3 regions of the Planococcus sp. MB-3u-03 genome follow, and region 3 is predicted to be linked to each of the others. Evidence: riboswitches for the same ligand, from Rfam matches in the RefSeq annotation. Region 3 holds a riboswitch; each other region holds the start of a gene.
The links. Region 3 has a riboswitch for thiamine pyrophosphate ahead of CW734_RS09630 (ABC transporter substrate-binding protein). Riboswitches for the same ligand answer to the same signal wherever they lie in the genome.
Positions count from the first base shown of each region.

Region 1: another riboswitch for thiamine pyrophosphate. It lies ahead of CW734_RS14910 (lipoate--protein ligase family protein); the one in region 3 lies ahead of CW734_RS09630 (ABC transporter substrate-binding protein).
Region 2: another riboswitch for thiamine pyrophosphate. It lies ahead of CW734_RS10150 (YkoF family thiamine/hydroxymethylpyrimidine-binding protein); the one in region 3 lies ahead of CW734_RS09630 (ABC transporter substrate-binding protein).

Region 1 is NZ_CP025135.1:2,731,529-2,741,969, forward strand. Features, by position in the region: gene CW734_RS14880 (methionine ABC transporter permease) at 1-207, shown strand, start outside; gene CW734_RS14885 (MetQ/NlpA family ABC transporter substrate-binding protein) at 297-1,130, shown strand; partial or broken gene CW734_RS14890 (M20 family metallopeptidase) at 1,224-2,392, shown strand; partial or broken gene pepT (peptidase T) at 2,716-3,933, shown strand; gene CW734_RS14900 (DUF4825 domain-containing protein) at 4,034-4,531, opposite strand; gene lipA (lipoyl synthase) at 4,579-5,523, opposite strand; gene CW734_RS14910 (lipoate--protein ligase family protein) at 5,520-6,359, opposite strand; TPP riboswitch at 6,447-6,553, opposite strand; gene CW734_RS14915 (STAS domain-containing protein) at 6,700-7,719, opposite strand; gene CW734_RS14920 (hypothetical protein) at 7,854-8,084, shown strand; gene CW734_RS14925 (pyridoxamine 5'-phosphate oxidase family protein) at 8,152-8,574, shown strand; gene CW734_RS14930 (RrF2 family transcriptional regulator) at 8,601-9,035, opposite strand; gene hmpA (NO-inducible flavohemoprotein) at 9,252-10,433, shown strand.
Region 2 is NZ_CP025135.1:1,765,522-1,775,962, forward strand. Features, by position in the region: gene CW734_RS10140 (protein adenylyltransferase SelO) at 1-830, shown strand, start outside; gene CW734_RS10145 (hypothetical protein) at 894-1,106, opposite strand; TPP riboswitch at 1,289-1,393, shown strand; gene CW734_RS10150 (YkoF family thiamine/hydroxymethylpyrimidine-binding protein) at 1,474-2,079, shown strand; gene CW734_RS10155 (ECF transporter S component) at 2,072-2,653, shown strand; gene CW734_RS10160 (ABC transporter ATP-binding protein) at 2,646-4,076, shown strand; gene CW734_RS10165 (energy-coupling factor transporter transmembrane component T family protein) at 4,117-4,806, shown strand; partial or broken gene CW734_RS10170 (IS3 family transposase) at 4,940-6,252, shown strand; gene CW734_RS18970 (hypothetical protein) at 6,327-6,503, opposite strand; gene CW734_RS18975 (sporulation protein) at 6,521-6,715, opposite strand; gene CW734_RS10180 (AI-2E family transporter) at 6,842-8,032, opposite strand; gene CW734_RS10185 (LCP family protein) at 8,090-9,034, opposite strand; gene msrA (peptide-methionine (S)-S-oxide reductase MsrA) at 9,269-9,799, shown strand; gene CW734_RS10195 (hypothetical protein) at 9,976-10,260, shown strand; gene CW734_RS19425 (hypothetical protein) at 10,244-10,366, opposite strand; gene CW734_RS10200 (MFS transporter) at 10,378-10,441, opposite strand, start outside.
Region 3 is NZ_CP025135.1:1,664,917-1,675,357, reverse strand. Features, by position in the region: gene gntK (gluconokinase) at 1-265, opposite strand, end outside; gene CW734_RS09670 (GntP family permease) at 328-1,671, opposite strand; gene gnd (phosphogluconate dehydrogenase (NAD(+)-dependent, decarboxylating)) at 1,702-2,583, opposite strand; gene CW734_RS09660 (MurR/RpiR family transcriptional regulator) at 2,715-3,566, shown strand; gene cls (cardiolipin synthase) at 3,883-5,334, opposite strand; gene CW734_RS09650 (YwaF family protein) at 5,470-6,192, opposite strand; gene CW734_RS09645 (ABC transporter ATP-binding protein) at 6,249-6,992, opposite strand; partial or broken gene CW734_RS09640 (ABC transporter permease) at 6,985-7,748, opposite strand; gene CW734_RS09635 (thiamine-binding protein) at 7,748-8,041, opposite strand; gene CW734_RS09630 (ABC transporter substrate-binding protein) at 8,041-9,048, opposite strand; TPP riboswitch at 9,176-9,286, opposite strand; gene CW734_RS09625 (putative quinol monooxygenase) at 9,383-9,679, opposite strand; gene CW734_RS09620 (MarR family winged helix-turn-helix transcriptional regulator) at 9,711-10,139, opposite strand; gene CW734_RS09615 (nitroreductase family protein) at 10,246-10,441, opposite strand, start outside.

The sequences.
Region 1 (10,441 bases), 1.1 Mb from region 3:
TTGACCATCGCCATCGTCGGCTTGATCGGCGCATCCGCCATGGCCGGTGCGATCGGTGGCGGCGGACTCGGCGACTTGGCCATTACTTACGGCTATCAGCGCTTCGACACATTGGTCATGCTCTTGACTGTCGCCATTCTGGTCGTCCTTGTCCAAGGCGTCCAATCACTCGGCAACCTCATGTCCCGCAGAGTGCGCCGGAGCTAAGTTCTTTTATGCACGTCAATCAAATTCAATAAAGCGATTTATTTATTCATCAGCACCACTACTTTAAAAACACATTGGAGGATTTCATCATGAAAAAAATTACAGCTCTTTTAGCAACAGCAGGCGTAGCCGCTCTTCTCACCGCGTGCGGAGATGATAGCTCAGCTGGAGAAACGACGAAAGTGACACTAGGCATCAGCGGATCGGACACGACGATCTGGGATTATGTCGGCGACAAAGCCGCTAAAGAAGGCATCGAGCTCGATATCATCACCTTCTCGGATTATGTTGCGCCGAACTTGGCACTCGCTGAAGGCGAACTTGACTTGAATGCTTTCCAGACCATCTCTTATTTCGATGAGTTTGTCGAAGAGCATAATGTCGACATCGTGCCGATCGGCTCTACCGTCATTGCACCGATGGGCTTGTATTCCGATAAATATGAATCGATCGAAGAACTTCCCGAAGGCGCACAAATCGCAATGCCGAACGAAGCGACCAACATGGGCCGTGCATTGCTCCTGCTCGATGAATCCGGGCTCATCACGTTATCCGACGATGCCGGGTTGACCGGAACGGAAGAAGACATCATCGACAACCCGAAAAATATCGAAGTTGTCCCGATGACTTCCGCCCATACGCCTCGCGCTATGGCTGACGTCGCTGCTTCCATCGTCAATAACGGCATCGCAGTCGACGCAGGCTTGAACCCGACAGAAGATCCGATTGCCCGTGAAAGCGATACGGCAAAACCTTATATCAACCTGATCGCCGCACAAGCTGGCGAAGAAGATAACGAAGCGTATCAGCGCATCGTCGAATTGTACCAGGAAGAAGATACAGCTGAGTTTGTCATCGAGCATACAGAAGGCGCTCAAATCCCGACTTTCGTTTCAGTTGAAGAATTAGTCGACTACAAATAAATAAACGAACGAACTGCAGTTGCATGCCGTTAAAAAAAGAAATTTCATTTGAGGGGGACGATCACATGACCATCATTAGCGAAGCGCGAGACAATTACGGAATCGATCGACAAGAACCGTGCACAGTATTTACGCATCAGCCATGCCATCCATGAAAATCCGGAAATCGGCAACGAAGAAGTGTTCGCGAGCGGACTGTTGACCGGATTGCTTGAAGAAGCGGGATTCCAGGTTGAATACGGTGTCGCTGGCCACCACACCGCTTTTACGCAGTCCGCGACAGCCAAAGCCTGGACCGACCGTCGCGTTTCTTGCTGAATACGACGCCTTGCCGGGCATCGGGCATGCATGTGGGCACAATATTATCGGCACGACCAGTGTTGCAGCCGCGATTGCGCTCAGTAAAACCTTGAATTGACCGGCGGGCGCGTCGTCGTCCTCGGCACCCCGCTGAAGAAGGCGGGCCGAATGGCAGCGCGAAAGGAAGTTTCGTCAAACACGGACTTCTCGAAAAATCGATGCCGCATTGATGCTTCACCCGTCTGGAAACTCGGCGGTTACAGGCCCTTCGCTCGCCGTCGACCCGCTGAGTTTTCATTTCTACGGCAAGCCGGCCCATGCTGCCGGGTCTCCTGAAAAAGGCATCAATGCACTCGATGCCGTGCTTCAATTGTTCAACGGCATCAATGCCCTTCGCCAACAATTACCGGATGATGCACGGGTGCATGGCATCATCACGCACGGAGGCGACGCGCCGAATATCATTCCGGAATACGCCTCTGCCCGCTTCTACATCCGCGGAGATTCTTGGAAAAGACCGCCGAGACGGCGAAAAAGTGCGTGCCATCGCTGAAGGCGCTGCCCTTGCAACAGGTGCCCGTGTCGAAATCGAACGTTTCCAGAATGAAGTGAAGGATCTTGTTGTCACGCCTGAGCTCGATGAAATCCTAAAAGCCGAACTTGAAACACTAGGCGACACAGTAGCCGCTTCGCGCATTTCCGGGCTCGGTTCGACCGATGCCGGCAATATCAGCTATGAAGTGCCGACTGCCCACGGCTATATCAAAATCGGACCCGAAAGCCTCATTGCCCATACCGAAGAATTCCGGGAAGCCGCCCGTTCGAAAGCAGGCGATGAAGCCTTGATCAAAGGCGCCAAAGCATTGGCGCAAACAGGTTACCGTTTGCTGACTGAACACGCGTTATTGGCGCAAGTCAAGCAAGCCCATATCCGGTCACTTGCCACCAAACAACAAGATTAAAACCAGCGCCCCTGCGCTGGTTTTTAGAGGTGTTAAGGAAGTCATAGCTTTTCATTTACAAATTATTTAATATCCTAGTTAATTCTAATGAAAATAAAAGCGAGTTGAATAAATAATTATTCGACGCTAGTGGAGTGCAAGCCGGCGACTCCTTCGGGACCAGCGCGAGCCGAAGACCCTGCAGGAGCGTCAGCGACGAAGCGGCTGAGGCCGTGCCCGCGGAAAGCGTCCGGCTGGAACGTAACTTGAAAGGCTTTCGAGGTTTTCTATGTATTTCGAATTTCGTGTTAAAATGTAGTCATACATACATAGGAGGCTCTACCATGATCGAAAACTTGATCGAACGCCTGATTCGCTACGCCAAAATCGACACGCAATCCGATTTCGAAAATGACGCAACTCCCTCTACACCGGGGCAATGGGATTTACTCGCTGAATTGGAAAAAGAAATGAAGAACATCGGCTTGGAGGAAGTCGAAGTGGACGACCACGGCTATTTATTCGGCACTTTGCCGGCGAACCCTGCAGAACCGCGACCTGACATCTGCTTTCTGGCACATGTCGACACGGCGACCGACTTCACCGGAAAAGGCGTCAACCCGCAGCGTATCGAATAGTACGACGGGAAAGACATTTCATTAAACGACAAAGTGACGATGAAAACGGGCGATTTCCCGGCCTTGCAGAATTACGTCGGCCATACTTTGATCACGACAGACGGCACGACTTTGCTCGGTGCCGACAATAAAGCAGGAATAGCCGAAATCATGACCGCGATGGAACATTTGATCGAACACCCTGAAATTGAGCACGGCAAAATCCGTGTCGGTTTCACGCCGGATGAGGAAATCGGCCGCGGCCCGCATAAATTCGATGTCGACCGTTTCGGCGCAGACTACGCGTATACGATGGACGGTGGGCCGCTTGGCGAGCTTCAATACGAGAGCTTTAATGCCGCGAGCGCGAAATTGACAGTCCACGGAACCAGCGTCCACCCCGGTTCCGCCAAAGACAAGATGGTCAACGCCATTACGGTCGCGACGCGCTTCCAGGCTGAAATGCCATCTGATGAAGTTCCTGAGAAAACGGAAGGCTACGAAGGCTTTATCCATTTGAACAACTTCAATGGTTCCGTCGAACAAGCAGTGCTTCAGTACATTGTGCGCGATTTCGATAAAGACAAATTCGAAGCAAAAAAACGCCATATGGAGCAAGTGGCGGCCGCATTGCAAAAAGAATTCGGGGAAGAAGCGATCGAACTCGAGCTCGAAGACCAATACTATAATATGCGCGAGAAAATCGAACCGGTAATGGAAATCGTCGATCAGGCCGAACAAGCGATGAAGACATTGGGGCTTTCTCCAGACATCATCCCTGTACGCGGTGGCACGGACGGATCCCAGTTATCTTATATGGGCTTGCCGACACCGAACATCTTCACAGGTGGCGAAAACTATCACGGCAAATTCGAGTTCATCTCCGCTGAAAACATGGAAAAAGCGACTCAAGTGATTGTGGAAGTTGCAAAAATCGCCAAATAACCGGGTTCCCCTATCCATTTCCCGGGAAATTTTTTCAGTACGATTCAACACAAAAAAGCAGCGGCCTAATGCCGCTGCTCTTTTTAGGTTTCATGCAGTTTTAGGATTGTGTCAACAGCGCATCAATTTTTTGGTCTTCATCCAAATATTGTTCGAGCAGCTCTTCTAATTTCTCTTGCTCATCAATTTCGGTCAAATCCACTTCATACCAAGCTTGCAATTGCTCTCTCGTCAGTTGGTATTGTTCCACGTCTGCTCCTGTGTCGAAGTCAAATTGGACCCACTCCACATTGTCGATCAGCGTAAACAAATAAGTCGCATTATGTGCCGCTGTTTCCTTATCCGATAATGTTGCCTTTTCCCAATCGTAAGAGGCGGTGACTCCATAAGGCTGTTGTTTCGTCTCCAGTTCAAAGCCTGTAAAATGCTCTGCACCCGGCAGCCTGTTAAGGGTGTTGAGAACGGCACTGTTATTCCCGACTGCCGCCCCTTCATATTCGAAGAGGTCTGGTTCCTCTGCCGCAAGCAACGGGCTGCATGCGCTCATAACGAACAGCGCGGTGGATAACAGCATAGCCGCAGCAAGTATTTTTCTCAATTCAAGCCCTCCTCTAAGAAAGGTTTCTATAGACCCGCTCCGCTATTTCAAAATTCGATGCGGTCGATTTTCGCGCCCGTTGATTCGACGCCTTTCATGTATTTGATGCGTTTCTGGACAGCGGTTTCGTTTACTTGCTCATCCGCATGATATGAAGAACGCACCATCGGGCCGGCTTCGCAATGCTTGAAACCTTTCGCCAATGCGATTTCCTTCAACTCCTGGAACTCGTCCGGATGGTAGTAACGGACGACGTCCAAATGCTTCAATGTCGGTTGCAAATATTGGCCGATCGTCATGATGTCGACTTTGTGCGCCAACAGATCATCCATCGCTTCGATAATCTCTTCTTTCGTTTCCCCGAGCCCAACCATGATGCTTGATTTGGTCGGCACATGCGGTGCGATTTCCTTGACCCGCAATAGCAATTCCAGTGAACGATCGTAGGTCGCTCTCGCACGGACGCGCTTCGTCAGGCGGCGCACCGTTTCGATATTATGGTTGAAAATATCCGGTTCGCTGCTCATCAACATATGCAGGCTCTCGTAATCGCCTTTCATATCGGACGGCAAAATCTCGACGGTCGTTTCCGGCATTTTCCGGTGAATGGCACGGACGGTTTCCGCAAAAACTGCAGCCCCGCCGTCTTTCAAATCATCGCGGGCCACCGCTGTAACGACGACATGCTTCAAGTTCATGATTTCCGTCGATTCCGCTACGCGCTCCGGCTCGCCCCAATCCAGTTCGTTCGGCAAGCCGGTTTTGACCGCGCAGAACCGGCACGCTCTTGTGCATGTATCTCCCAGAATCATGAAGGTCGCGGTGCGGCGTTCACTCCAGCATTCATGGATATTCGGGCATTTTGCTTCCTCGCATACCGTGTTCAATTTTTTCTCGCGCATCAATTTCTTCAGATCATTATAAGTTTCGTTCGTGTTCAATTTCACTTTCAGCCATTCGGGTTTACGTTCACGCTGCTTTGTTTTTGTCATCGCATAAGTTCCCCTTTCTCTTCTCGTCGGTGGTTCCATTCTTCGCTTGCGTATTTGGCTTCGAGCACGCGCACTTCTTCTAGCAGTTCAGCTGGTGGTTCGAATTTTTCCAAAAGGATGCCAAGCCCCGTTTCAAATCCATCCTTGAATGCCTGTTGTACTTCTTCTAAGCTTGCCGGTTCTTGCAGGAGTTCGTTGATCGCGACGGCGCGTGTGCGGAAAGCTTGGCGCGCCCTTTCCTTCACCGCTTCACTCGGGTAGACAAACAATTCGAACAAACGGTTTTCATCCAGCTGCAGCGGAATAGATCCGTGCTGCAAAATGATGCCTTGTTTTCTTGTCTGCGCGCTTCCTGCCGCTTTCCTGCCCTCAACAGTCAATTCATGCCAAGACGGTTCTTCAAAGCATACCGCTGAAGATTCTTTCGAACGCTTCCTCTCCGCAGCGAGTTGTGCTTGAATCCCTAAATTGCGGTAACCTTCAAGTAAGCCTCGGGAAATGACCAAATACGCTTCTTTTACTGATTTCGGCATGGATGGATGATGTTCCGGAATCACTACGCTGTAAGTCAATTCCTGATCGTGGAGTACGGCTTTTCCGCCGGTCTGCCTCCTGACCAAGGGTATGCCCAATTGCGCAGCTTTTTCGAGATCGATGCTGCCATTCAGTTTCTGGAAAAATCCCACTGAAATCCCGGCTGGCGCCCATCCGTAAAACCTGAGCACAGGTTTCATGCCCGTCTTGCGCTGCCAGTTCATCAATGCTTCGTCCATTGCCATATTGTGGGCCGGCGTGCAAAGCCCCGACTCCATATAGCCCCATGTTTCGTCCAAAATATCTCAACTCCTCTCAGCTTATGCATGACTCCAAAGCCCATAAAAAAACACCGCTTTCCATGGGGAAGCGGTGTATGCAGGCAAAAGGAAGCATACGTACCACTTCCCTACGCTGGCATGGTCCAGATCAGGTTCAAGGGGTCCAAGCATTCGCTCGTCTCAGCCAGTCAATTCCGGCTCCCCCAGTGGTCAGCTATGTATAGTTCTTCTCGAGCTTATCATTTCTTTCAAGAAATCTCAATATACTAAATAGTATTTTCTTTATATTTTTATCCAATTTATTCAAAAATATCCAAAAAAGATTTCCCTATACGTTTTGCTGATAGGGAAATCTTTATTATTAGATAATCGTCTTGCCGTTCTGCGCCAACGCGAAGTGGATGCTGTGTTGAAGCGTACGGAAGCATTCATAGCCAGAGAGGTCTACGCCCGCTTCTGTGATGGTCATGCTGGTGTGCGGTGAAATACCGGCCAGCACCGTTTTCGTCCCGATCAAATTCGCGGCCGACCCTAATTTTTCGATCAGCATCGCCGCATGCTGGTTGAAACTTTCATTCAGCCCGGTCAAATCGAGGAGCAAGTAACGCGCTTTGTATTTCGGCAAATTCTCAAGCGTTTTGGTCAATAACTCTTCAGCACGCGCTTCATCATAGCGTCCGAGAAGCGGAACGACCACAATATCTTCGAGCACTGGAATAAGCGGTGAAGTGATTTCCCGGATCATGTCATGGAGATCCGCTGTCTTTTCATCCACCAGCTGTTCGAGTTCGCGGATTTTCTCCGATTCTTTGCGGCGTGCCAGTGTATGGATGTTCTTTTCAATCGTCTCTTCTGACGGGAAATAGCGGATCAGGCATTCATCATGCCCTTCAATCTGCGAGTGGACCACTTCATACCAAATGCTGCGGCCGAGGAGCGAGCTGAAGATTCCCGCGTAATGGGCCGGCAAGAAACTGCCGCCGGTCTTTTTTCCTTGTGCCACATTGATCTGATATTCCCAGCTGTTTTTCAGCGTCACTTCCAAAGTGGCGGCTTCTATATCCAAATTGCGGATGGATGCCAATCCCCAGCCAGCTGATGCATATGTATTGGTTATAAGTTCCGAAGCTTTAAAAACGGAAATCCCGCCCATTTTGTGGAAATAATCCCCCACTACCTGGCCTTGGCGAAATCCTGTCGACTCCAAAACGACAGTTGCTGCGTCTTCCCCAGAGATTTCCTCGATGGAATCAAAGAACATTTTCATCGCAGTGGAAGTCCAGAACAGTACGGAATTCTGCCCTTCAAAGAGGAAGCGCCCTTGTGGGAGATCCCATTCAAAATCCAGGCCGCCCACGTTTACCTTCGTTTGTTGCGTCATTGTATAGCCATCCTCCTTATTTAGCACTATTAAATAATCATACGCCAGCCGGGTATCCCCAGCAAGTTCTAATGTTTTAAAGCACTCCAATTAAGGAATAGATAGACAAGAACGCTAAAGGAGAGGTGCTAACGATGGCAGAAAAAGACCGTTTCAACGAAAAGGAACGAAAAACAAGCGACGGAGCTCCAATGGACAATCCTGAGCAAGTTAAGACAGATAAAGAAACCATGACAGAAATGCACGAAGAAGAAATGAATGTGGATTCCATCCCATTGGAAGACTTGAAGCAGGACATGAAAGACGAAAAAAATCCCCGTGATACGAAAGATGATTCAGCAAGCGAGGAAAAACATCCAGAATGATTTCTTCTGCGGGCTTATCGCCCGCAGTTTTCCTGGCAAACGATACTACTGTAAAGGAGAGATTTGAATGGCACAACAAGAATTAAAACAACAAGCATTGAAAATTTTGGAAGACAGCATGATCGGGACTTTGGCAACGATCAAAGACAACAAGCCGCATTCCCGTTATATGACATTCTTCAATGACGAATTTACATTGTACACGGCTACAAGCAAGCAGACACAGAAAGTGGACGAGCTCGAGAAGAATCCTAACGCCCATATCCTGCTTGGCTACGAAGGGGAAGGCGTCGGCGATAGCTTCCTAGAAATCGAAGGCCAGATGTCGCTGCGGGATGACCGTGAGCTGATCGACAAAGTGTGGAACGAACACTTGACCGGCTGGTTCGATGGCCCAGAAGACCCCAACTTGATCATCCTGGCAATTACGCCAACGCGTGTCCGTTTAATGAACCGCAAAGGCAAAGATCCACAAACAATCGAATTATAAAAAAAGCCTCCGCTATCGGAGGCTTTTTACGTGCGCAATAAATCACGTAATCCTTCTTTATTAAATAGAAGATCTTGCAAATTGTATTCATCCAATACTGACAGATACGCATGCAGTGCCTTGCCGAGAACACCACGTAGCCCGCAGATCGGGGAAATCGGGCACATATTGGTCTCTGGATTGAAACATTCCACCAAGTGGAAATCTTCTTCCATTTTACGGACGACCTTGCCGACATTGATGTTCTCGGGACGGTCCGCCAAACGAATGCCGCCTCCCCTGCCCCTGACCGTCTCGATAAATCCCGCTTTGCCGAGTTCGAATGTCACTTTCATCAAATGGTTTTTCGATATATGATAAGCATCGGAAATTTCCTGTATGGTTGTCAGTTTGCCATCTTCTTTTGTTCCCAAATAGATGAGTACGCGCAATGAATAATCCGTATACATCGTTAATCTCATTGGTTTCACCTTCCCTGCACGTTTATTATACGCGCCGCCATAATTTCTGGAAAGGAAACGCATCTGCAGAATCGGGGCTTTTTCAGCCCATTATTCCATGTGTGACTTTTCTGTGAAATGAAATGTGTCTAAATTTTAAAGATGTATTTTAAATATATCTTTTAAACTCCTTTCGGTTTATAGTGGGATTATAGAAAACAAAAGGAGAGATTGACTATGTTATCCGAACAAACAAGAACCATTGTCAAATCCACTGCCCCTGTATTAGCTGAACACGGAAAAACCATCACCACCGTTTTTTACAGCAATATGTTCGAAGCGCATCCGGAACTTTTAAATATTTTTAACCAAGCCAACCAAAAACAAGGCCGCCAGCAAACGGCGCTTGCCAATACTGTGTATGCAGCTGCGGTGCATATCGATAATCTCGAAGCGATCCTTCCAGCAGTTGTCCAGATCGCCAATAAACACGTCAGCCTTGGCGTTAAAGCTGAACATTACCCAATCGTCGGGGAATACTTGCTGAAAGCGATCAAAGAAGTACTTGGCGATGCGGCGACAGATGAGATCATCAATGCCTGGGCAGAAGCATACGGCGTCATTGCCGATGTCTTCATCAGCATCGAAAACGGCATGTACGAAAAATCCGAAACCCAGGAAAACGGCTGGAGCTTCTTCAAAGACTTCACCATTGCACGCAAAGTGAAAGAAAGCGAAAACATCACTTCGTTCTATCTAAAACCGGCTGATGGCAAGAATGTGCCGAGCTATGAAGCTGGCCAATACATCACGGTTCGCCTTGCGATCCCTGGAGAAGAATTCCTTTTCAACCGCCAATACAGCTTGTCACAAGCATCACGTCCGGATGAGTTCCGCATTTCCGTCAAACGCGAAGCCGATAACGACCCGAACGGAATGGTTTCCGTCTACTTGCACGAAAACATGAACGAAGGCGACACCATCGAAGTGAGTGCGCCTGCCGGCGAATTCGTGCTCGATACAAAACGCGAAACGCCAGTGGCATTCGTCAGCGGCGGCGTAGGTATCACGCCGATGATGAGCATGTTCGAAACCGTTGCAACGCAAACACCGGAACGCCCGGTTTCATTCCTTCATGCAGCACGTAATGAAACTTTGCATGCATTCGACAAAGACGTCCAAAAATACGTCGCCACAATGGACAATGCAAAATACAAAACTTTGTATTCCGATGAACCGCAAGGCTATATCACTCGTGAAATCCTGGAAGATATGGTCGATGCAAGCGGCGAAGTATACGTTTGCGGACCGGTTCCATTCATGGAGAAAATGATCAGCGAATTGCGTGCACTCGGCATGTCCGATGAACAGATCCACTATGAATTCTTCGGCCCTGCTGTAGCCCTGCAATCCGTCTAAACAGCAAA
Region 2 (10,441 bases), 100 kb from region 3:
TCCCAGACATCCCCGGGCCAGACCGCTATATCGAATTATTCCGCCGGACAGCGCAGCGGCAAGCTCCACTCATCGCGAAATGGCAGCTCGCCGGTTTTGTCCATGGCGTCATGAACACGGACAATATGGCGATCAGCGGCGAAACGATCGACTATGGCCCGTGCGCTTTTCTGGACCGCTATGATGAATCCGCGGTCTTCAGCTCGATTGATGCTGGCGGCCGTTATGCTTATCGCAACCAGCCGCTCATCGGCGGATGGAATTTAGCGCGTTTTGCAGAGTCTCTGTTTCCTCTTTTAGATGAGATTCCGGAAAAACAGGCCTTGTCGTCTCTCCAAGGAGCGCTCGAGGAATATGTAAATTCGCAAAAGCAATTATATTTGGCAGGCATGCGCGAAAAACTCGGCTTGTTTACAGAAACGCCAGAAGATGAACAATTGATCGATGCGTTGCTGGAATTGATGCAGGAAAAGCAAGCGGATTATACCAATACATTCCGTTCCTTGACCTTCGAAGCAGTTGAAGAGCCCCAACTGGCAAACGACCCGGCTTTTAAAGCCTGGCACAACCGCTATAAAGCCCGCCAGCAACAAGAAGGCCGCCCAGCACAAGAAATTCTGGAATTGATGAAAAGCCGGAATCCGGCTGTTATCCCGCGCAACCACCGCGTGGAAGCGGCACTGGAAGCGGCAGCGCAAGGCGATTATGAAGTGATGGAAAAGCTTTTGGATATCCTTCGAAATCCATATGCCCATTCCGAAGAACAGCAGCCGTATACGGCGCCTCCACCGCCTTCGACGCCTCCATACCAGACCTATTGCGGAACATGAACCAAAAAAATCCCCTGCCTCTTTATCGGCAGGGGATTTTCTCTATTGTGCTTGTCGATTCGATCACTGTCCGTCTGTGACTTCAGAGACACTGACCATTTTGACTTCGTCCATCTTGAATTGGTAATACGTATCGTTGTCGCCGATAAATTCGCGGAAATCATCCGCATCCAAACCGCTGACCGCTTGTTTCGGGGTATCGGCTTCGACGGTGCTGACCGCTTCGACGCCTGCGCCGAAATGATAAACGACGCGGAATTTTTTTGTTGATGCCATAATAATTGGATTCCTCCTCAAATGCTTGTCTGCTTTAGGTTTACCCGATTTTTTAGGGAGTATTCACCTCAGCCATCATTTTCTCATTCTCGATGAAAATAGTAGAATCCCTTTACTTGGGAAAGTATTTGACTTACACTTTAGCCATCGGGAAAACCCGACACTCAAAACCGCATACCGTTTTTCTGCACTGGGGGTGCATATTTTGCTGAGATGAGAGCTTTCGCTCCGATCCCTTATGACTCGATCAGGTTAGGACCTGCGTGAGGAAGTGCGGTGACTTTCCGACATGACTACGAAATATGGAATAGTGGCTGCATCTTCACGGATGCGGCTTTTTTGTGCATATTTTTAGGAGGGATTCCATATGGAACCATATTCATGCGGCACCAGCCCGATCGTCGGATTTCGCTTTTCCTTGCATCCGATGAGCGGCAATTTCATCAACATCATCAAAGGCGCGTTAAAGGACATCGACACGTCCAATGTGTGGATGCAGACCGATGATGTCTCCACCGTCATCCGGGGCAAACAACAGCATGTCTTCAATGTCGCGAAGGCGCTCACGCTGCATGCAGCGAAGACGAAGGAACATATCGCCCTGTCCGGCACCTTTTCAGCTGGATGTCCAGGAGATACCGCGGGCGATGCGTATTTGGACGCCCCGGATGAACCGGCAAACCAAGACGACAGCAAGCAATACGTTTCATCCCAATTCGCACTTTACCCGATGAACAATCCCGATTATATGAAAGTTATCTACCGCGAAGTGGAACGTGCAAAAGAGTTCGGGGTATGGAACGATTCCATGCATTATGCTAGCGGCATCCACGGGGATATCCATAAGGTCTTTTCTTTTTACGAAACGAGCTTTTCCAGCGCGCGCTCCGCTAAACACCCCCATCTCGTGATGACCCTATCCATGAGCATCAACAGTCCTTCACACAAAACAGGCGGTGAGGATCATGCTTAAGGAATGGAAGCTGAAAGAAATTGTCCTTATGTCATTATTTGGCGTCGTGTTCGGCATTGTCTATTTGCTGTTTTTACATATCGGCAACTTATGGGCAGGCGTCATCGGGCCGCTTGCCTATGAATGGATGTTCGGCATCTGGTTTATTGTGTCCATCATTTCGATGTACATCATCAGAAAGCCCGGTGCCGCTTTTTTGCCAGAAACCTTGGCCGCTGCTATCGAAGTGATGCTTGGCAACGCGATCGGCCCGAGGCTTATCCTATCAGGCATCATTCAGGGGCTTGGGGCAGAAGCGGCGTTCGCACTTACACGCTATCGGCATTTCCATGTCGGTATCTTGATGCTTGCTGGTGCAGGGGCAGGAGTTTTCAGTTTTGTTTACGGCTATTTCCTATCGGGCTATGCTGCCTTGGATCCTTCTTTCGTTGCCTTGATGTTCACGCTGCGCGTCGCGAGCGGGGCGATCATTGCCGGTATTGGCGGCAAGTACATCGCTGATGCGCTACTTGCGACCGGGTCACTCCGGGGCTATGCCATCGCGAAAGCGGAAAAAGGCGATGCCCGTGCTTAAGCCGATTTTTCAATTGGACGACTTCAGCTTTCGCTTCCCCGATTCGGCACAGCCAACTTTGCATACTATTACGCTGGTGATTCATCCACAGGAGCGCTTGGTCATTACAGGGCCAAGTGGATGCGGAAAGTCCACGCTTCTCTATGTGCTGAACCGGCTGTACCCGCATAATTGCGATGGCCAAGTTTCTGGCACCGTCAGGATCTTCGGGCGTACATCACAAGAATACGAACCTGGTGAAGCCAACCGGAAAGTCGCAACCGTTTTTCAAGATCCCGACAGCCAATTTTGCATGCCGACGGTCGAAGAAGAACTCGCGTTTACTTTGGAGAATCTTCAAGTGCCCAGAGAAGATATGTCTGAACGCATCGACCGGATTTTGCACTTGACAGGCCTAGACGAAATTCGCCATGGCATCATCCAAACTTACTCAGGAGGGATGAAGCAACGCATCGCCACAGCTTGCGCGTTGATCATGGAGCCTGACTGTTTGTTGCTCGATGAACCGCTCGCCCACCTCGATCCGGTGACGGCGAAAGAGTTTGTCGCTTGGTTGGATCAATTGCAACAGGAAAACGGTCTTGCAATCGTCGCCGTCGAGCATAAATTAGAGCTATGGGGAGAATTTTTCGAACGGGAGATCAGCCTTTCGGAAAACGGCACCATCCAAAAAGACCAAGCCTACACCAAAAGACACGCGCCTTTACTATCGAAACGCGAGGCAGCAAAACATACAAAACTCTTGTTTGAGGCCAGGGATATATCCATTACACGAGCATCAAAAGCTTTGTTGCACGGCGCAAGCCTTCAACTTTATGTAGGTGAAGTGATGGTCATTGCAGGGCCGAACGGAAGCGGGAAATCGACTTTGCTGAAAGCCTTATGCGGGATAATGAAACCCGATAGCGGCACGATTTCGGGAGCGTTTGCCGGATTTGTCCCACAATCGCCCGAGCAGCTGTTTCTGTCGAAGACTGTAGAAGAAGAATTGTCGTATTCCGGAAATTCCTCTCCTCATGATGTGAAAGGTCTGCTCGAGGCACTTGCCTTGGATCCTATTGCTCAAGCCCATCCTTTTTCCGTGAGCCATGGTCAAAAACGCCGTGTGGCCATTGGCGCGATGCTAGCCGACCGTCGCCAAGTCCTGTTGCTAGATGAACCGACGGCAGGGCAAGACCTCAAGGCATTGATGGAGCTCCATCACCAAATCACTAGCCGGGCGCAAGACGGCTGCGCGTTGATTGTGGTGACGCACGATATGAATTTTGCCTTGAGCATTGCGGATACGATTTGCCTGATGAAAGACGGCAGATTATCCGCTCCTCTTGAACCACAAGAGCTTTTTTCAAGCCCTGCCCTGCTGGCAGAGCACCGGTTATATTGGCCGGAAAAGGAGGAATCCTATGCGACGTCTTTTACATGAAATGAACCCCAGCTTAAAATTTCTTGCTGTCACTGCATGTATGCTGGCGCTCGCGTTTTTTTTCAACCCTTGGACGCCACTGATGTTTTTTCTAGGCATCGTACTGGTGCAATTGCTGTTTAGCCAAACCAATTGGAAACTTTGGTCACTCGTTATGCTGCCTTTTGTGTTCGGCGCATTCGGTTATTTCTGGACGACCTTGGTGTTCGGCGAGTCTGGTGATGGGCCTGTATTATGGACAATCGGCATGATCGAAATAACCGCTCAAAAATGGGAGCATGCGTGGTCATTGTCATTACGCGTCCTGGCGTTTTCAAGCATTTCGTTATTATTTGCCTTCACGACCAATCCGGTCCGTTTTATCCAAAGCTTGATGCAGCAAGGAAAACTGTCTCCGAAATTGGCTTTCAGTGTGCTGATCAGCTATCAATTCCTTCCTGTTCTAAAAACGGAATTCGAGCAGTTGCAGCAAGCTCACCGGCTCAGGGGTCCGGGTGCGAAACCAACGCCATTCAAACGAATCACAGCCTTGCGCCGCCTGCTCATCCCCCTGCTTGCCGGTGCTGTCAGAAAAGCCGAGCGCGCCGCCTTCGCGATGGAAGCGCGGGCGTTTACCGGCGCAGCAAGATCTCATTACCAGGAAATCAAGCTTGGGCACAAGGATTATGCATTGCTCGGCATGTTTTCATTGGTGCTCGCCTTAAGTTGCAGTGCAGTTTTTTGGACGTAATAAAACAACACCTCCGCAGTGAATAATGAACTGAACCCCAAATGGTAGACACTTTAAAAGTGCCCCATTTGGGGTTTTTCTGTTTTCAGACCCCGGTATACTGAACATATCTACTGGAACGGGAGAGGTTGTCATGAGTAAAATCATCTTTAACGAACATCAACGACGCACATTGGAAGCGAACCGAATGTCAAAACGGTCTCGGATCGAACGATTCAATACACACCTGAATTTAAGGTGAAAGCCGTCAATGAAAACTTGCAGGGCAAAGGTCCGGCGCAAATTTTGCCGAAAATGGATTTGACCTGACGGTAATTGGATCGGACAAACCGAAAGAGACATTAAAACGTTGGCGGAAAACGTTCCGACTTTACGGCGAAGAAGGGTTTTGGGAAGAGCGCCGTGGAAAAGGCAGTACCGGCCGGCCGTCTACCCAAAAAGCTCTCTGCCGAGAAAAGTTGGAAAAGGCGGAAGCGCGCATAAAATACCTGGAAGCCGAAAATGAGTTGCTAAAAGCTCGAGGAACTCGAGAGGCAGGCGAAGAAACGCAGCTGACCCCAGCGGAAAATTCGAAGCGATCAATGTGGTGGTCCGGAAATTCCAACTGAAGAATATGGTGGATGCCCTCTGCCAGACAGCGGAAGTCAGTCGAAGTGGCTACTATGCTTGGCTGAAGAAAGTGGAACAGCACGCCATTCGCGAAGAACAGGACTATGAAGATTACCTGTTGCTGAAAAGCATCTACGATGCGCATCGTGGGAAAGTCGGGTATCGCACCTTTACATGATCCTTACGGAACTGCTGGAAACCCCGATGAATCACAAGAAGATTCTGCGCCTTATGCGCAAATTCAATCTCTTTGCCAAAATCCGGCGAGCGAATCCTTATAAGCAAATCGCCAAAGCCCACAGAACACGCCGTCTGTCCAAACCTGTTAGACCGTAAGTTTAAACTAGACGAACCCGGCAAGGTCTTCGTCACGGATATCACGTATCTACCGAACTGGTCGGGACAAATGGCGTATCTGTCCGCTGTAAAAGATATCGCCACCCGCGAAATCGTCGCCTACGAAGTGACGACGACGCTTACGATGGAAATTGTGTACCGCACGTTACAAAACTGAAGGAAGCATTGATGACAATGTTCACCCGGAAGCGATGATCCATTCCGATCAAGGCTTCCACCACACCCACCCCGAATACCAACGACGCGTGAAGAAAATGAAATTGACCCAATCGATGTCCCGCAGGGGCAACTGTCTCGACAACGCCCCATCGAATCGTTTTTGGTCACTTTAAAGATGAAGTCGAGTTTAAACAAGCGACCAGCCTAGCCGAATTAAAGGGCTGGTGGATGAATACATGGAGTATTACAACGGAACGCGCAAACAATGGAACCTAAAAGATGACTCCGGCACAATACCGAAGTCATCTAATCGCAGCCTAGCTGCCGGGTGCTTTATTAAATCGTCCACTAAATGGGGCTCAGTTCATAATCCAACTGCGGAGGTGTTGTTTGGGTTAACATAATAAGATTATCATCAAACTATCTTCAACTGTCGATTTTGCCGTAAGTGATTTCGTCCTCGTCCTGGACATTGACGCCGTTTTCACGTGGACGATCGTCCGTAAAATCAACTTGGCATTCACATTCTCGAGCACCCAGCGTTCATCCGGTACAATTTCGAATTGCTGCATGACGGTGTTCTTCGATTTTACAGATCCGGCAAATTCCAAGCTCTGCTTGGCAACGGGCGTTTCATAAAATCGAAATCACTGTCTTCCCGGTAGTCTTCCACTAAGCGAATCACTTGAAGTTCGATATAATCGATTTCCTGATCGCCGCTTCCTCCGTCCAAGTAGACCGTGCCGTTCAAGGTTTCACCTTCTTCAAGATGCGGCCTCTCCACTACAGTGTCCACTTTGATCGAACCGATGCCGATCGAAGATAAAAGTCTTTGAATTTCATAAAAATCTATACCCCCAAAATTTGATAATTCTCCATACCACTTTCCTGCCCCCTGTAAACAGGAAGCTTAAAGCTCGGTGTAGTCGTATTGATTATCCAAGTCCGTTTCGTAACGGTTATAACGCCGTTTGAACAGCTTATACAGATGGCTGACGATGACCCGCAGCAAGGCGTACATCGGAATTCCCAAAATGACCCCGACGACGCCAAACAAGGAGCCGGCTGTCAGCAGGACGAAAATGATCGTCACAGGATGGATATACATCGTCTTGCCCATTACTTGCGGGGAGATCAAATTGCCTTCCACCAGCTGCACGACGGTCCACACGATCGCGAGTTTCACGAGCATGAACGGCGAAGTGACGAGTGCTATGATCGCAGCGGGCGTAATCGCAATAGCTGGCCCGATATACGGCACGATGCTTGTCACCATCGCCAGCGCGCCGAGCAGTAGTGCATAATCCATACCGATGATCAAAAAGCCGATATAGACCATTACGCCAATACAGAAAGCGACAATCAGCTGCCCCTGGATATAAGCCCCCAATTGCTTGTCTGCGTCCCTTAGGACTTCTCTTGTATCGTCCCGAAATCTTGGCGGCAGCAACTTCAGGAAATAGTCGGGAAGCTTATCGCCGTCTTTCAATAGATAAAACAGGATGAACGGCACGATGACAATCGACAGGATGACGCCCGTGATGGTCGAAATCCAGCTCGTGACGCGAGCGATGATGCCCGTCACTGTCGCTTGCAGTGTATCCGCTATGCTGGTCGGCAAGGTGGCGATCAAGGCTTCGATATTGAAGCTTGAATCCCGGTAATAATCACCGAAAATGGAATTGCGCAAGAACTGGTCGATATTGTTCAATAAGCGCATGAAATATTCCGGAAATTCCTCGATCAAGTTCTGGAACTGGTCTCTCAAAAACGGAAACACCAGAACGCTCAACAAAGTCAAGAGCCCAATCCCGCCGAGGAAGATGATGAGGATGCCCCAGATCCTCGGGATTTTGAAATGTTCCAGCAAACGCAGCACCGGCCGCAGCAAATAATACAAGATAAGCGCCAGGACAACCGGCAAGACGACCGTTTTCATGAATACATTGAGCGGGTTGAAGATGAATGACACTTCCCTGAAGATGAATACGACAAGCCCGATCAAAATCAAAATCAGTAAGGTAAAGAGCGTATTCCTCCCGCCCAAAAAGCGGATATAATTGGTAGCAAAAAACGGCGGTCTATTGTCATCTGGCGGCATGGCGATCCCCTTCTTTGTATAGGCTTCTACCTGTAGTTTACCATATTATCTGAAAAATTAGTTGAGTGGCTGGGACAAAAATTCTTCCAGCGCACGGCGGTTTTGTTCTATGTCGAGTTCAAGAACCGAGCCAGCCTGCGGGTAATTCGCATAGCTGTAGCCGCCTTCCACCGGAATCGTCAAACGTTCGATCTCCCCGCTGCCACCTGTTCCAAGCTGTGTCGCCAATTTGATTTGGTCGACCAAAGGCATATCGGTCTGCACATAGCCTTGTGCCGCTCCTGCTAGTTTCGGCAGTTTTGGGATCGACGAAACGCTGATCAATTCATCCTTCAATGCGGCAATCACCTGCTGCTGACGACGCACACGGCCGAAGTCGCCTTCATTATCCGAACGGAAGCGCGCGTAGCCGAGCAATTCCTGGCCATTCAAATTCTGGACGCCTGGAGACAAAGTCACGCCGATCTTCTCGGACATTTCTTTTTCAACATCGATTTCGACACCACTCGGCGCTGCGATATCGACGAGCGTTTCAAAGCTCGTGAAGTCGACAAGCGCATAATTGTGGATTTCAACACCAAACATTTCACGCAAAGTCGACGCCAGCAAATCGACGCCTCCCAAATAATAGGCGGTGTTTAATTTATAGGATTGATAACCTGGGATGTCTGCATAAATATCACGCATGAACGATGTGATCTTCACTTCATTGTTTTCACGGTCGTGGGTCACCATCATCATCGTATCCGTACGCGACTGTTCTTCTCCGCGCGAATCCACCCCGAGTACGAGGATATTCTGGTATCCGCTATTGTCTGCATCTCCTGCAAACGGTTCCGGTTCGATTTCGGTTTCACCGGCTATGTTTTGCCCTTGTTGATATTGGATGAAAAAATAAATTCCGGCTCCGAGCAATAAAATGATCAATAATAAGAAAAGTTTGCCTCTCGGGCGGAATCGTCTGCGCTTTCTAGTCTGCCTTGTTTCGTATTGTTCTTCCATGATGATTACATTCCTTTCTGAGCTGTACAACTTGTTTAGACGTATATAAATAGATAGAGGTTTCCCTTTGCAACACGTTTTTATTGTCTGCGCTTTACTGGAGTGGTAAAATTCTTCTTATTCTCAGGCGCGCCACTCTGCCTCTATGGAAATGTCCGACCGGCTTGCCGAAGCTGCGGACATCTTCTAATGGAAGCAAAGACGGCTGCCTATATTATAGAAGGAGGCAATCCGATGTTAGAAAAAGCCACATTCGCTGGCGGCTGTTTTTGGTGCATGGTCAAGCCATTCGATCAATTCGATGGCATTGAGTCCGTAATCTCCGGATATACTGGCGGCCATTTGGCGAATCCCTCATATGAACAAGTGAAAAGCGGCCATTCCGGCCACCTGGAAGCGGTTGAAATCATGTTTGATCCAGCTGTCTTCCCATACGAACAACTACTGGATATTTTTTGGCAGCAAATCGACCCAACCGATAATGATGGCCAGTTCCAGGACCGCGGAGCTTCCTACCGCCCTGCCATCTTTGTGCATAATGAAGAGCAGCGGCAATTGGCGCTTGCTTCCAGAAAACAACTCGACGAAAGCGGCCGCTTCAATAAACCGGTTATCACTGAAATCCAGGATGCCGAGCCTTTCTATCCAGCCGAAGACTACCATCAGGATTTCTACTTGAAAAATCCAGATCATTACGCACAAGACCGCGCCGAGTCCGGGCGCGATGAGTTCTTGGATGCTGCGTGGAAGAAAGCCGACGCTTGATGCGCCGGCTTTTTCTATTGCTGAAAATCTGCGAAAAGAGCGATTCCATCGGCCCGTCGATCATAGCCCGAACTTTTCACATGAGTATTTTTATTGACAGATTATTCACTTAGTTTAAAATCAGGATACGCGGGTCTTCCCGTAAAACTGCGCTAAACAGGAGGCATCATCATGCAATGGCTCAGCACATTAGACATCTTTTTCGTGCAATTGATCCTTTTCCGCCGTTTGTCATCTCACTTGGCGTCGCAGCGGCGATACTGGCGAGCCGGATTTTCATCGGCCCTCATCACGCTCATATCATCGCTCGAACTGAATTATTGGTATTTTCAACCTTGCTTCCGGAGGCGGATATCCCCATGATGATTGCTTCGTGGGCGATCCTGTTTCGCTCCTATCGCTTTATTTTCGTGGATGGCTGTTGCGCCGTCCCTAAACAAAACATCAAGGTTTTCGATTGAGCAAATAAGCGAAAAGAATCATCAGCAAGACGAATGCCAAGAACATCAATAAAGTGATATCGTGGTTGCCTGTTCGGTCATAGACGACTCCGATGATAAACGGCATAAATGCCGAAATCAAATAGCCCCGGATTGCGTCATCGCAGCCCAGCTATTCGCTTCATCAGCGGAATCCGTCGCA
Region 3 (10,441 bases):
CAATCAGGCTGTGCATGGCCGAACTGAACGACAAGAGCTTTAATGACTCCTTGCTGATGTCGCTTTTTCTCAAAGTTTCCCGGACAGCTGTCAGCACGGCGCGGAAAATTTCTTCCGGGTCCTGCTCGGCGGTCAATTGGTTCGGCGTGTGCAAGGGATAGAAAACTGTATGGCTGTCTTTGATTTGTCCCGCTTTATTGAATAGGACAGCTTTTGTGGAAGTGGTCCCTATATCGACCCCTAAATAATAGGATTGTTCAGGCATGTTCTTCTTCCTTCCTTATAACAGAAAAAGAAAAAGGAGGATCCCTTTTTCTTTTTCTGTACTCATGTGATAAAGAAACTCAAAATCAATACTACCACGAATCCGGTGAGGCCGATGATGGTTTCCATTACGGTCCAGGATTTCAAGGTGTCTTTGACGTTCATTCCGAAATAGCGGTTAACAAGCCAGAAGCCGGAATCGTTTACGTGAGACAAGACCGTAGCGCCTGCAGCGATGGAAATAACGATCAAGCCAAGTGCTGGGCCAGTTGTTCCGGTAATTTCTAGAAGCGGTGCGATCAAGCCAGCTGCCGTTACCATGGAAACGGTAGCTGAGCCTTGTGCCACGCGGACTGCAGAAGCAATCAGGAATGCCAGGACAATCGGCGGAAGCGCAGAATCGCCCATCATTTGGCCAAGCACATCACCGACACCTGAGTCGATGAGCACTTGTTTGAACACGCCGCCAGCCCCTGTAACGAGGATGATGATCCCTGCAGGTTCAAGTGCTTTCGTTGCAATGTCTTGAACTTCCTGGCGTGAGTAGCCGCGGCGTGTGCCGAGGAAGAAAAACGTCAGAATCGTAGCGATCGTCAAGGCGACGAATGGATGGCCAAGGAAAGTCAAAATCTCACGGATCTGGTTTCCTTCATCAAACACGACGGCTGACAAGGTGTTGAAGAGAATCAACACAAGCGGAATCAAAATCAAAGAAATGATCATGCCGAAGCTTGGCAATTCCTTATCGTATTCTTGTTCTTTGATATCCATGTAATCCGGAATCGTCAAATGAATACGCTTCCCTATGTAGCGTCCAAAAACAGGTCCCGCTAAAATCATCGAAGGAATCCCTGCAAGCACCCCGAACAGGATAACCCAGCCAAGTTCTGCACCGACCAGTTCCGCAACCGCAATCGGTCCCGGGGTCGGCGGGATGAAGCTATGTGTAACAGCAAGACCCGCCAATAGCGGAATCCCGTAATGCAAAAGCGATTTGCCGGTCTTTTTCGCCAAGCTGTAAACGATCGGCACCAAAATGATGAAACCTACATCGAAGAATACGGGAATGGCAACGATGAAGCCTGTCACGCCAAGAGCCCAAGGAGCTTTGTCTTCCCCGAATTTGCCGATCATCGTTGCCGCTAAGCGCTCAGCGCCGCCGGAAACTTCAAGCATTTTCCCGAACATAGCGCCAAGGCCGACGACCACTGCGACAAAGCCGAGTGTTCCGCCCATGCCGTTTTGAATCGATTGGATAACATCCCCAAGCGGCATGCCTGCCGCGATGCCGAGCAGTAAACTTACCAATAATAACGCCACGAACGCGTGCAATTTCGTGCGCATGACCAAAAATAGCAAAACGAAAATGCTTGCGACCGCGATCATGATCAATGTTGAACCAGCCATTTGACTTCCCCCTATCCGATAAACAATGGTTTATTTTTTGACGACTGCGTGCCCGCCGAATTCATTGCGAAGTGCTGCGACGACTTTTCCTGTAAAGGTATCATCTTCGAGCGAACGGTAGCGCATCATCAGCGACATTGTGATGACCGGTGCCGGCACATTCAAATCAAGTGCCGTTTCCACTGTCCATTTTCCTTCTCCCGAAGAGTTCATGACCCCTTTGATGCCATCGAGCTTTTCATCTTTCGAGAAGGCGTTTTGCGTCAAGCCCATCAAATAAGAACTGATGATTGAGCCGTTGTTCCAGACACCCGCCACTTTTTCGTAGTCGTAGTCGAAATCACTTTTGTGGAGGATATCGAATCCTTCAGCAATCGATTGCATCATGCCGTACTCGATGCCATTGTGGATCATTTTCATGAAATGCCCGCTGCCTGATTTGCCGGCATAGAGGTAGCCGCCTTCGACTGAGATGTCGCGGAAGAGCGGTTCGATGTCGTTGAACTTCTCTTCATCCCCACCGATCATTGCGCAAATGCCGTGGCGCGCGCCTTCTGTCCCGCCGCTTGTGCCGCAGTCGAAGAAATAAATTCCGCTCGCTTTCAATTCCTCGGCACGGCGCACCGATTCTTTGTAGTTCGAGTTGCCTCCGTCAATAATAGCGTCGCCTTTGTCCAAAAGCGGCACCAATTGTTCGATGACCGATTCCGTAATTTCTCCAGCCGGCACCATCAACCACACCGTACGAGGCGCCTGAAGGTTCTGCACCAATTCCTCGAGCGATCCTTCCACTTTGAAATCGCTTACTTCCAAGGCGTTTGCGTCATGCCCTACCACTGTATGGCCATGATCTGTTAAATTGAGTGCCAAGTTTTTCCCCATCTTGCCCAAACCGATAATTCCGATTTCCATCATATAACCTCCTGTTGAATAAAAGAATATTTTTCCTTAATGAACTCAGTATATCAAATATTTTTCCACATACAAGCATGTTATGATAGAAATATAAAAAAACTCCAAGTAGCAGAAAGAGGCGTGGCAGAATGAAACAACAACAATTCGCATTAGCAGCCATCCGTGGCAGTTACCGCAATTTCAGTGAAAAGGAAAAGAAAATCGCCGATTACATCTTGAATGACCCCCGCAACATCATCCATTTGACGATCAACCAAATTGCCGATGAGCTCGGGCTGGCAGAATCGACCGTCTTCCGCTTCTGCCAGCGCCTCGGCTTCAAAGGCTTCCAGGCATTCAAAATCGCCTTGGCTGCCGAAGTTGTAGCACCATTAAAAGATATCCATGAACAGATCGAAGAAGGCGACGAAGTTAAAACAGTGGCGGAAAAAGTGTTCCGCTCCAATATCAAGACACTCGAAGATACCTTGCAGATTATCGACGAAGAAGCCTTGAAACAAACAGTCGCTGCAGTGCTGTCTGCACGCAAGATCGAGTTTTTCGGAAACGGCGGGTCTGCGATGATCGCTATGGACGGCTATCATAAATTTGTCCGCCTCGGCCTTCATGTGGCGATGAATATGGACGCCCATTTGCAGCTTATGTCCGCATCCCAGCTCACCAAAGGCGATGTGGCCATTGTCATCTCCCACTCCGGCAGCACGCGCGATGTCCTGGAAGTGCTTCACGTCTTGAAGGAAAAAGAAGTGACGATCGTCTGTGTAACCAATTTCGCTAAATCACCTTTATCCAAAGAGGCGGATATTGTCCTGTACACTTTGTCGGAAGAAACGGATTTCCGCTCGGAAGCCCTCGCTTCCCGCATCGCGCAACTCAGCTTGATCGATGCGCTCTACACGAACGTCATGATCGCCCGTGGAGACGAAGGCAAGACGGCACTCCGCCATATGCGCGAAGCCATGTCACAGAAGCGCTTGTAGGCCTTGAAAACTTCGGGCAAATAAAGAAGCTGGAACCATTTTAGGTTCCAGCTTTTTTCAGGTTGTCGAGAAAGATAAGAAGTTGTATTTTCCGAAGCTTATCGCTCGCTTTCCGTGGGCTCGCGCCCAAGCCTCCTCAGCCGCTTCGCGTCTTGCGGGGTCTCGGTCGTCTCGCTGATCCACAGGAGTCGAGCGAACGCTTCTCCAAATACTTAGATAGATCATTGAATTTTGAATGTAGAAAAACAATTCTATTTTAATTCGTACTGGAATAGTAGACTTCTTCAACCCACATTCCACACGTAACTATCACAAATTATAAGATCGGGCTCAATAAGCGGGCAAAACCTTCGCGCAGCTTGATGGTCCAGTCGCGCTCTGCGTAGAGTTCTTTCGTCAATTTGCGGCAATCGGCCGTATCCGACTCGAACAAAGACTCCAGTTCCAGCGCAATCCGGCGGTTGAACACCAGCGTATTGATTTCGAAATTCAAGCGGAAGCTGCGGGCATCCAGATTCGTGGTCCCGACGGTTGAAATCTCGCCGTCCACGGTCATCGTCTTGGAGTGCAAAAAACCACGATCGTATAAATAGACGTCCGCTCCGTAATCGAGCAATTCGCCAAGGAACGACCAGGATCCCCACATAACAAATGGATGGTCCGGCTTGCCGGGAATCATAATATTCATTTTTACACCGCTCAGCAAGGCCATCTTACAGGCGTCCATAAAACTTTTATCAGGAATGAAATACGGTGTCTGGATGTAGATTTCACGTTTTGCCGAAGAGATCATTTTGATTTTCATGTTTTTCAAATGCTCGGTATGGGAATTTGGCCCGCTCGTAACGATTTGCATCGGCGAGAAGTTCTTGATTTGATGCGTGGGAAAGCAGAAAATGTCATCGCGGCTCTTATACTGGTTGGCATAATTCCAGTCCAAGACGAAACGGTCCTGGATGTGTTGGACGACATCGCCTTCTATGCGCAAATGGACATCACGCCAATACCCAAATTTCTCCACTTCGCCTAAATATTCCGTCCCAACATTAAACCCACCAATATAGCCGATTTTCCCGTCAACGATGCATACTTTCCGGTGGTTGCGGTTATTGAGGCGGAAATTGATTCCCAATTTGGACGGAAAAAAGATTTCCACTTCGCCGCCATGTTCGATCAATTCCTTGAAATCCGATTGTTTTAAACTCTTCGACCCGACTGCATCATAGAGAAGCCGTACCTTGACTCCGGCTTTGGCACGCTCGAGCAAAGCATCGAATAACCGCTGGCCGAGCGCATCTCGTTTAATGATGTAATATTGGACATTGACTTCTTCCTGCGCATGGCTGATGTCTTCGATCATCGTATCGAACTTCTCGTTGCCTTCAGAGAATATACGGGTTTCGTTGTAGAAGCTGACGAGCGATTTGGACGACCGCAAATTCATAATCAGCAATTGCTCATATTTGTTCAACAGCTCTTCATCATACTCCGCTTCCCCTGTCTGTATGCGCTGGACTTGTGATTCGACTTGCCGCGTGTAATAAGATTGTTCGTCTTCGCTCAAATTGTAAAAGTTGTTGTTGGTCAAATGCCTGCCGAAAAACAAATAGACAATAAATCCGAGAATCGGCAAGAAAAACAAAATCAATAGCCATGCCCAAGTAGTCCCTGCATCCCGCCTTTCATTGAAGATGATTACCAGCGCGAGCACGATATTCAACAGCAACAAAGAGTTCAATGTCCAGCTCAGTACGACTACCCAATCCATCCCCGCCACCCTTTCTTCTATGTCCCCTTCTATTCTCTAAATATGCAATTAGTCCTCTATTTAAAACCGAAAAGCTGCCGGAAACGGAAGCTTTTCCGTCCTCTGCAGCTAGTTTATGAACTGATTCAGTTGTCTTCAGAAACTGTTTTTAAAGAGGCAGCGGAATATCCCGTACTGAACCGCAAATAAAAAGAAAGCAACTAAGCATAAATTGATATAATACCAAACGCCGTCCCCGAAGAAATCCAAGGGCGAGACGGTAGATGGCCGCTGCGACAGGTAAAGATAATTCGAGCCAGTCTGTGGATTGACCCAAAAGCCGATGAACGCGGCATAGACGAGCAAAAGGCCATAAACCGAAAACACCGAGCGCCATGTAAGTGCGTTTGGCATAGCCAAAGCCAAAAACCAACATGCCCATGCGATAGCGGTATGATGGACAAAGAATTTCCAAAACCGGTAATGCTGGTAATCATACGGCATATCCGGCGTCACCAGTGCCAAAGCCGCGGGCACGATGCCGATGAAAAAAGATAGGCGGATCCAAAATGGGTGCAAAGTGACTAAGCCGATCATGGCGGTGATAGAAGCGACGCCGCATAGATGGAGCGGCATATAACGGTTGAAGCTCCAATACTCGTGGCTAATGGCCCAATATTGATAGGACACTTCAGAGATGAGCAGCACAAGAAAAAGCAGCCAGCGTAATTGCTGGAACAAGGCATTTTTAGCGGCTAAATTATCTCTCAAAAGGATCAGGCAAAGGAACCCTGTCAAAGCGATTGCCAGTACCACTAGATGGCTTACGGAAAAAAGCTCGAACGGATAATCGGATCTTGCACCAAACCACGTATCCATCGCTGCCCCTCCTTCTGTATCCAGTTCGAAAACCACTTCAATATGCGCTTAAAACCTTATTCCCCTGTCCCTTTCTTCAACACTTTATAAATGTCCTTCTTGTGTTGCAGAAACTCTTCTGTCAAAGTGATGTCTTCTGCTCTCGGCCTCGCGAAACCCACTTTAAACTCAGCGAGGACACGCGCAGGTTTTTCCGATAACACCAGAATTCGGTCTGCGAGAAACAAAGCTTCTTCTATATTATGCGTGACGAAAAGAATCGAGCGTTTATTATGCTGCCAAATATCAAGCAGCCATTTTTGCATTTCTGAACGGGTGAATTCATCGAGCGCTGAAAACGGTTCGTCCAGCAAAATGAGCGGCTGTGGGCTCAATAGGCTGCGGATAAAGGCGGCGCGCTGCTTCATGCCGCCGGACAATTGGTGCGGATACGATTGCTCATAACCTGCCAGGCCTGCTTTTTCCATCATTTGAATGGCTGCTTGCTGGTCTTTGTGACCGGCGATCTCAGCCCCTAACAAAACATTGTCCAGCACGGTGCGCCACGGAAGCAGCGACGGGCTTTGCGGCATATAGCTGACGGAGCCTTTTTGGCCGTTGATGTTCTCGCCGCCCAATAGAATACTTCCTGCATCCGGCTCATAAAGCCCGCCAATTAAATGAAATAACGTGCTTTTACCGCTGCCGGAAGGGCCGAGCACGGCGACAAATTCATCGTCTCCTATATTCAATGATAACTCTTTCAGCACTTCGGTCCCGTCAAAGCTTTTCGTCAATTGCTCAATCGCCAATTCAGCCATTCAAATTCCCTCCCCCGCTCGTTTTCCAGCGGATGACCCGCTTTTCGAGTAACACGATCGCCGCAAAAAATAGCATGCTCAAACACATGATCAACAGGATCGCGACAAATACTTGCGTCGTCCGGAATGACGACGAGGCGAGCGTCATATAGACGCCGATGCCTTCCTGCGCCCCGAGCCATTCAGAAATGACAGCGCCCATGACGCTATAGGTCGCCGCACATTTCCAGCCTGAAAAGATCGACGGCATCGCATGCGGCCATTCGAGTTTCCAAAAATCTGGCGTCTGTTAGCTCCGGCCATTTTCATATAATGCAGCAACTCGCCACTCGTCTGCCTGAACCCGTCAAGTGCCGCGATAGTGATCGGGAAAAACACACGAGAATGATGATAATCAGTTTCGGCACAAAGCCGAAGCCGAACCAAATGACCAATAGCGGCGCCAAAACGATAATCGGGATATTTTGCGATAAAATCAACAAAGGATAAAAGGTCTCCCGCAGTTTCGGCACGAGATGGAGGAGCATCGCGACGCCGAGCCCTATCGACGATCCGATAAAAAGCCGAGGATCGACAAACGAATTGTCGCAATCAGATGCCCGCTGTAGTTTTGGCCAACTTTTACCGCTTCCAGCCCGATCTGATAAGGGTCGGCAATAGCCAGTCCGGCACTTCAAACAGTGGCACCAGCACTTGCCAGATGATCAATAAAAGGATGAGGACCAGAACCGGTCTCCATCCTTTTCGCACAATCATCACGGCCGGTATTTCTCCGTCAATTTATCCATCGACGCGCCGCTCGGCTGATACAGCACTTTGATTTGTGAGATGACGTTCGAACTGCCGCACTCGATCATCGCTTCGTTCATTTCTTCGACGATTGAAAACAACTGCGCCAGATCCCCTTCCATCGTCGTCTCCAATGGATTGACTTGGTACGGGACGCCTGACTTTTCAATGACGGCAATCGCTTTGTCCACATACGGAATAACGTCTTCCCCGTTTTTGGTTTTCGGGATGATTTGAATACTTAATAGTGCATTGCCCATCAGTTTTCCTCCTCCGGTAAAAATTCATTGGTGTATGCCTGCTCGACGTCCAGTTCCTCATCCAGCAACCCGTTGCCGAACATCCAAGCTGCATAATCCGCCCACACTTGCTCTTGTTGTTCGCCGAATTTCGCGGCATCGTCCTGATATTTCGGCGACAGCCATTTCTGGCTCGCATTCACCAGTTCCGGGTCCAAATCTGGTACCGCTTCGATCAAGATCTCAGCTGCTTGTTCCGGCTCATCGATGGCGAATTCATAGCCTTGCGACACTGCTTTGGTGAATGCACGAACGGTTTCCGGATTTTCTGCAATCAAGTTTTCATTGGTCATCAGAATCGGGGTGTAATAATCCAGTTTGTCCGAGTAGTCCGTCAAATACTGCATGTTCAATTCATCGCCGCGCAGTTCGGCTTCAATTCCCGTCCAGCCGTAATAGATCCACGCAAAATCAATGTCGCGTTCGACCGCTGTGAAAAAGTCGCTATTGCCGATATTGACGATGTCGACTTTTCCCACATCGGCATCGTCTTGTTCCATGATGGACCCAAGCACTGCTTTTTCGACCGGCGCGCCCCATCCGCCGTAAGTTTTCCCTTCATAATCACTCGGCGATTCGATGCCTTTGTCTTTAGGTGATGCAAATCCGGACGTGTTGTGCTGGATGAGCGCCGCGATCGAGACGATCGGGATTCCCTGGACTCTCGCTTCCGTCAAGCTTTCCTGTGCCCCGATGCCGAATTCCGCCTGGTTGGAGGCGACCAATTGATTGGCGCCCGCTTCACCCGGCAAGATGATTTCGACATCGAGCCCTTGCTCTTCAAAATAGCCCTTTTCCTGCGCCACATACAATCCGGTGTGGTTGGTATTTGGCGTCCAATCCAACACCATCGTCACTTCTTGTAATCCCTGTTGTTCATTCGCCACATCGCTGCCCGGATTTTCCGCTTCGTCTGTACATGCCGCCAGCAGCAATACCGGCGCAATGGCAATCGTCCATTTTTTCATCTTGTTTCCCCCTCTGAATGAATTCATAAAAGATGATTTCAGGAGCTGATTCAGGGGACATATCCAATTGCGGATACAAAAAAGCGCCCAAGGTTATAGAAACCTTGGGCGCATATCATCGCAGAATAGACCGATTTGAATATGTTCCCTCCGCTGGTATTAGCCAGTTCAGGTTCCAAGGGTCAATATCTCACGGATATTCTCTCAATCGGCAACACCGATTCCCCACATGTGTTTTATGAAATTAGCATTTGTCTTTCAAGGTCTATCTTGTCACAGTTCACCGAGATGTTCAAGCACTGTCTGGCATCTCATTTGAACAAACAAGTTTTTCTTACATTGGGACAGCTTCACCGCTATAGACTTTGAGTTCCATCGGCGCGCTCATGAATCCGGCTGCTTTTTTCGAAAATGCCGTGAAATGCTCGCTCGCGTTATGGGCTTCGATTGCTTGCGCATCTTTCCATACTTCGACCATCGTGTAATGGCCGTCCTGCTCGACCGATTTCATCAAATCGTATTGTACATTGCCTGGTTCTTGACGCGATGCTTCAATAAGAGTTTTGCCTTCATCTAAAAACGCTTGTTCTTGGTCAGGTTTTACTTGCAAATGTGCGTGGATAATCATCATATGTTTTCGCCATCCTTTAATTTATATTTTTTTAATAATCAACGATATTGTCTTGCATACGTTGTAGCATATCGCTTAGCGCATCCACTTCCTCAGACGTGAAATCGTGGAGCATTTGCTTAACGAAGCCCATATTTTCTTTCCGGTATTCGATGATGCGCTCGCGGCCTTCATCGGTCAGGCTGACAAAAATCACGCGGTTGTCCTCTGGATTTCTGCGCTTCGTGACCATTCCGCTCGCTTCTAGCTGTTTCAAATGACGCGTAATCGCGGCGCCGTCGATATTGACCAATTTTTGAAGCGTCGATTGATTGATTTCATCCACCTTATACAGTTGGGACAATAATTCATAGCGTGACGCACTGATACCTGTGCAGCGCTCGAACTTTGGGCTGATCTGATTGGTCAGGCCCTTAAACTGGTGCAGCATTTGTTCCTGCTTTGAAAATGAACACGGCATAGAAAGACCTCCTAAATAATCGATGAAGTCAATTGATAGCTGTGCCCACTATTCATTGACCAGTCAAATATAATACATAAATACCGAATACTCAAGATTGGCTGGCTTAGCTCCAGGTCGTGGTCGTCTCGACCGGCAAGCGGTACGACTGGAAGCCTTCGTTGGCGGCTTTACCAATCGTGAGAAGCATGACTGGCACATACCGCTCTTTGTCCAGGCCGAACGTTTCAGCGATTTTTTCCTTGTCGTAGCCACCGATTGGGTTGGTGTCGTAGCCGAATGCACGGGCAACGAGCATCAAT